DNA from 2 places in the Pseudomaricurvus sp. ABR4_320 genome. Region 1 is predicted to be linked to the other one. Evidence: riboswitches for the same ligand, from Rfam matches in the RefSeq annotation. Region 1 holds a riboswitch; the other holds the start of a gene.
What was found. Region 1 has a riboswitch for cobalamin ahead of ACXAFR_RS05635 (TonB-dependent receptor). Riboswitches for the same ligand answer to the same signal wherever they lie in the genome.
Positions count from the first base shown of each region.

Region 2: linked by a shared signal. The riboswitch ahead of ACXAFR_RS01550 (TonB-dependent receptor plug domain-containing protein) and the one ahead of ACXAFR_RS05635 (TonB-dependent receptor) in region 1 are both predicted to bind cobalamin.

Region 1 is NZ_JBSWVF010000002.1:549,067-552,273, forward strand. Features, by position in the region: gene ACXAFR_RS05635 (TonB-dependent receptor) at 1-1,843, opposite strand, end outside; cobalamin riboswitch at 2,081-2,270, opposite strand; gene ACXAFR_RS05640 (BCCT family transporter) at 2,538-3,207, opposite strand, start outside.
Region 2 is NZ_JBSWVF010000001.1:367,766-370,972, reverse strand. Features, by position in the region: gene ACXAFR_RS01550 (TonB-dependent receptor plug domain-containing protein) at 1-1,391, opposite strand, end outside; cobalamin riboswitch at 1,528-1,755, opposite strand; gene ACXAFR_RS01545 (TonB-dependent siderophore receptor) at 1,833-3,207, opposite strand, start outside.

The DNA.
Region 1 (3,207 bases):
TTGCTGTTTGATCGGGAATATTGCGAGGCGTGTTGCCGGAATAATTATCTGAACCGCTAACAAAGTCTTTGTACTCCGCATCAGTGAATGCCCAGTTAAACTGGATATCTAGCGCGTCAGAAGCTCGGAAAAAAATTTCTGTTTCAATGCCGCGGGACGTCTGTTTTCCAATCTGCCGTTGAATGCCATTGGGATAAGTGCTCATCAGATCAGACTTGGAAATATCGTATACCGCCAACGTGTACTGAAGTCTGTCATCCAGAAGCTGATGTTTAACCCCAAATTCTACTTGTTTACCTTCTGCCAGATTCAATGTCGGATCTGTTGCGCTGAGTAACGATTGAATTGAGTCAACAGCCTTACTGTATTGAGCGTAAAAGCTTAACTGATGAGTTGGTTTATAAACGCTACCAATGCGCCAGCTGGTGCCAGAGAGATCTGTATCAATATCGCCAGCTTCCTGGCCGTTGCTGCGGGCCAAATCTGAGCGCTCATAGTCAATCTGGTCGTGTCGGACGCCGGTGACCAAGTGCCATTGGTCGTTAATTTTCAGAAGGTTATCTATAAAAAACGCGTATTGTTGTGTCTCTGTATCATAGTCACGGGTGGTTTCGCTTTCGACCCCATCTGCCCAGCGGCCGGGTTCCGGATTTGATAGGTCGACACTGGTGCTGCCGGTGTAGGGCGAATTGTTGATATGGCTGAAATCGATTTGATTGACTTCCCAGCCAAAATTGAGTCGGTTATCCATTTCTCCGATCGTAAGATCAAGCGAAAGATCCGTGCGATTACCCAATTGCTCTTGCTCGTGAAGAATCTCCAAATAGGAGGAGCGGTCGACGAGTCCGGTGGTTGTGTTGTAGTCGTAGCTTTCGACGTTGCGCCAATGACGCTCTGATGTCAGATAATAGGATTCGCTTCGTAGTTGGAGGTTTTGACTGATTTTCCATTCGGCAAGAAGCCGCGGCCAGAGATCTTCGTATTCGATAAGTCCATCGTCGATATTGTAATTGTTTTTCCGAATCGAGCTTTCAATGCGACCATTGACCAGCGGCGTTCCCCAGTAGGGTGGCGCTTCTGTGTCGGCGTAGTCGACGCTGAGAGTGAGTTTTAAGTCGTCCACTGGTGTAAACAGCAGGCTGCCGGCGGCGGCAGAGCGCTCTTCTTCCGCGCGATCGACATATCCGTCACTTGAGTGATTTACAGCGTCAATGCGATAGGCCAATTGATCTGTCAGTTGGCCGCCAGATCCGATTGCAAGGCGTTGTAAATTATCGCTGCCCGCAGCGAGCAGTATTTCATGGCTGGGTTCGGTAAACCTGGGCTTTTTAGGAACATAATTTACTGTTGCACCTATGGCGCCAATACCGTTCACGACTGAGCCCGGTCCGCGCAAGACCTCGATGCGTTCGAGGGTCCAAGTGTCGGCGGGAAAGCTGACGGTGCCAGCACCAATATACAGGCGCGTGCCATCATAGGTATTGACGATAGAGCTATGGCCATTAAAGCCACGCACCGACATGGAGGTGCCGCCATTGCCAGGGCTGGCGCTGGACGCAAAGCCCGTGCTGCGAGTGACGGCCGATAGTCCCGAGTAATCGCCTTTTACCGCAATCGACTCCTTGTTTATCAGCGAAGCGCTGGCCGGAAGGTCTTGTAAGCTGATTCCAAGTCGGCTCGCCGCAGAGTTGTTGCCGTCCAAAGCCAGACCTGCTCGGTCTGTACTCTCTCCGTGTACTTCAATGATTTCAAGGGTGTCTTTCTCTGCCTGGGCAATGTGGGGGACAGTATTGCCGAGTAGGGCTAGGGTTAAAGACAGTGGGCGGTATGAAAAAGGGTGCATAGTGTCATCCTCGAACGTTTTCAACGCGAAACCGAAGAGGAGTGACGAGCAGACATCCCTGTTTTACGACAGGAACAGAATTGCACGCGCTGCGAAGCCCTCCGCTTCCGTGTCGCAGTAGATCAACAAACGTATAAGGGAGGATCGATCTTTACAGTAGATCGAAAATTCAACGAGGGTCGTTTACCGTCGTGAAGCCCTCCGCTTCATCGTTTAAGACTTGCATGTGTGATAAGCATGAGAGCTCATCAGCAGGCCGGTATCGGGCTAACAGCGTGTGTGCTGATTACCGTTGCGGGGGCAGCGAAGGAGTAACTGTCGGAACTTGGGTTGAGATTTATTCCGCAGCGCACCGTTCTTCCCGTTTACCCTGATCCAGACGTTTCCCAAAAAACGCCGATCAGGCACCTGATGCAGGTCGGACAGAGTAACGACTTAAAGATAGGGGGTCAACGAGTTCTTAAAAAGCTCGCCAGAGGAAGGTTACAAACCGATTGAAATAATATGAATACACGGTGTGGCAATCCCCATGCAGTCGGGGAGGTGAATCGCGCCTAGGTGAAAATATTTGGGGAGTGTTAGTGAAACTGTTTAGTTTAAACAGTTTATGCAGTGGTCGATTGGTTTGCAGGCACTCGTCCTGCAAACCAATCGACCGAGCACTTAGTAAATCAGTGCTTATTGTGGCGTTAAATTATGGGTTAAGGGCTTGTTTTCGCTCGTGATTCAGCCCCATATATAGCGCGACACACATAACAAGCAATACCAGTGAAAAGGGTAAGCCAACGGTGATGGCCGCCGCCTGCAGTGCACCCAGGGCATCTGCGCCGCCGCCAACCAACAGTGAGATGGCGATGACGCCTTCCATGGTAGCCCAGAAGATTCGTTGTGGTACCGGTGCATCGAGCTTGCCGCCAGCTGTGATGCTGTCAATCACCAGTGAGCCAGAATCAGAAGAGGTTACGAAAAACACCAATACCAGCACGATGGCGATAAAGGAGGTAACGGACGCCAGCGGAAGATTTTCTAACATCTGAAACAGTGCCAACGAAACGTCTGAAATACCGTTTGCCAGTTCTCCAATCTGCGCTTGAACCTGTTGTAAGGCGGTATCACCAAAGGCCGTCATCCAAATGATTGTTACGAGGGTTGGCACAAGTAATACTGCGGAGACAAATTGGCGCACGGTACGGCCGCGTGAAATTCTGGCGATGAACATTCCGACGAATGGTGACCAGCTAATCCACCAGGCCCAGTAGAACACAGTCCAACCGTGATAAAAGGTTTCATCGTCGCGGCCCATCCAGTTACTTAATGGAATCAGGTTGGCCACGTAATCCGTTGCCGTGGTTATTGTGCTGCCA
Region 2 (3,207 bases), on a different contig from region 1:
AGTTCGGAGTTGCCTATGGTAAATCCATCGCTATCCGGGGTGCCGTCATTATTAAGGTCATCATATTCAATTAAAAACAATGCCTCCGCATCTGGTAGTCGAAATGAAGTCCCAACATTTCCCTGTACATACCAAACATTGCTGAGCGTATGCTTGCCAGTCAGATTCCAGACTGTTGAGTTTTTACTGTCGGAAGGGCGGTTGTTACGAACACCCAGAGCAAACAAGGAGTGAGTAAAGAGTTGGTCGCTCGTGCGAATTTGACCAAATACTGCATTGACCGTTTCCTCTTGATCGGCAATGCGCCATACGTCGTCTTCTGCGGAATAGTTCTGTTGATCAAATCCAAGCACATACTCAAACAGCTCACCGTGGCGAAATTCTGCCATGGCGTTGAAGCCGTAGTCCTCATAGCCCCAGTAGGTGTTGTCATTGATGGTAGTGATGCCACCAGTTAGCGCGCCGTTGTCGTCAAGCTCGTTGTACAAACGCGTGTAGTCGGTGTCCCAGGTGTGGCGGTAGCCTTTCACGTAGAGCTGAATTTGTTCAGTCAATTCCGTATCCAGCTTGATCGTGGCTATGGTCTCCTCGCGGGCATTTTTGGTTTTATGATTAAGGTTCGGGCGAGCATAATCCAGGTCTGCATCGGTGTGTTGGTATTGGGCGGATAGTCTTGTGCTATCAGAAATGTTCCAACTGTACTTTATTCCTGCGGTGCGTACATCGTAGCCACGATCTCTATCGGTCGCGCTCGGCTGAAAAGCGCCTTTATCGAAAGGTGTATATCCATCGGCATCGTCTTTTGAGCCAAAAATAACAAATTGATGGTCTCCCTTAGCACCGCTAGCGTAGGCATTCAGATTGTAGCCATCATTACTGTTTACCCCTGCTCCTATAGCGCCTGTGGTTTCATTGGTGAAGTTTTTTGTGACAATATTGACCACACCGCTGACCGATTGGGTACCGTAGAATATACCTTGACCACCTTTGAGAACTTCCACACGCTCAACCATGTGTGCGGGAATCGTGTCCAGAGGGCTGGTACCATTATAAAGTCGGTTGGTTATGCGCACGCCATCGACCAACCAGAGGATATCCTGGCTTCTGGCCCCTTGCAGGGATGCGGAAAAGTAATCAAAGGGCCCATTCTTAGGGGAAATATGCAGACCCGGAACCATTGTCTTTAGAGCATCAGTCACATCGACAAAATTGCGCTCGAGCATGACTTCGTCAGAAATCACGGTTACCTGATTGCCGTATTCTTGTAGAGTTAGAGGAGTTGACTCCTCCAGATATTGTCCCGTAACGATAAGCTCTTCCAAAGTCTCCGAGTCTTGGGCATATACCCAGGAGGTCAAGAAAGCAAGGGGAATATAGGGTAAAATACGCATAGTGACACACTCCTGTCGAATATCTTAAAAGGGCGTGTCTTCGAAAAATGGGTGCAGCAAAGCGCGACGCGTAGACATGTTAACCGAGTAGTCAAGCGTCTTCGTCGAGTCGTGCTGGCGTCCTGAATCGCGAAGACGAGAGCCATGTACACTGGCAGGTCTTCGGACTCTGGGGCATTGTAAACACAGTTACTGGCCTTAACCAACAGCTTCCCGCTTGCTATAGCAGTGCCTTGCCTTTCGGCGTGTTGGTTTTGTTCCCCATTACCGCTGCGCGTCAGTCCCGGATTTTCACCGGATTCCCTTTTCAGGCAGTCGTAGGTAAAAAACATGCGACTGCACCACCAGCAATGGCAAGGTTAGCCATCCGGCCATGGCTTGTCCAGAGTCGATAGCGACCACAGCATCATGGTGGTAGTTTAATAGACTGAGTAGCTGTTGTTACTGGTAGCTGTAACTCACCGTCAGTTTGCCTGCAAACGGTGCTCCGGCATAGTTGCCTCGGGCAATGTTGCCGTAGGATAGCGCATCCAGATAGCGTTCGTCGGTCAAGTTCGTGAGGTTTAATTGTGCTCGCCAAGGGCCTGCTCCATAGCCGACGGCAGCATTGAGAATTGTGTGTGTATCTATCTCATAACCTGCAGTCTCGCGCTTGCCGACATGTTCATAGCCAATACTGGCATCCCAATCGTCGGTGATTTGATAGGTTATAAATGCTGAGGATGTCATTTCCGCCGCATTGGGCAGCGGGGCGCCGTATTCGTCTTCGGTATCCATATAGGCTACGCTGAAAATCAGGCTCATTTGATCGGTAATCTGACCAGAGAGGTCTGCTTCCACACCCTTTGAGTTTTGCTTTCCTGCATTTATGGACGCCAATGGGAAATTGGGATCGGTAATTGCGACGTTGGTCTTATCGATATCAAAGTAAGCGGCGGTGTAAGTCAGGCTCTCATCTAACAATTTGCCTTTGATACCGACTTCATAACCTTCTCCGGTTTCGGGTTCGAGTAGGTTGCCGGTAGCATCATAGGCGGACTGTGGAATAAACGATTCGGAGTAGCTGGCATAGATTTGCAATGAAGGGTTAATCGTGTAACGAACTCCTCCCTGATAGACTGTGGAATAGTATGCGCTCTCAGTCATATCGTTGTCATCATAGCGAATACCGAAGCTAAACAGTAGGCTGTCGGTTAAATCTATGTTGTCCTGAAAGAATATCCCGATTCGCTCACCGACCGTTTCCCAGCCAGGAAAGGCTGGAATATCCTCCCTTGCTGGTGGATTGACGGAATAATCAGGATCTAGCCAATTCAAATAATTGTCTTGAGCTCCGCTGGGGTCATATAGGGTTCCACCTTGTTGATCGGTGTCTCGCCAGTCGATCCCAAAAGTAAAACGGTTGCGGATATTGGCAACGGACACATCACCAAATAAGTTGAATTGTAGAGCAGTTTCGTCGGTGGATTGGCTTTGAACGGCTGGCGCTCGGCGCAGAAGCTGCGTGGTTTCATCAAAGGATACTGGTAACCAGAGTTCACTGTATTCGTACTCGGTTTCAAACTGTCTAGCACGCAATTCAACGGTAAAATCTGAGTTGATAGCATGCTGAAGGTCCAATCCAGACATATAAAAATGTCGTTCGATTCGATCTCCGGGATCGCTGGTGACTTGTTCGTCAGGCGCTGAAGTAAGGCTGCCATTTGAGGAGATTATGGTACCGAAGTCTGCTTGAGCATCATCATTGACATATTCGCCGATGTAGGTGAGTACCGTATCTTCAGTGATTTGCCAGCGTATGGAAGGAGCAAAAGAC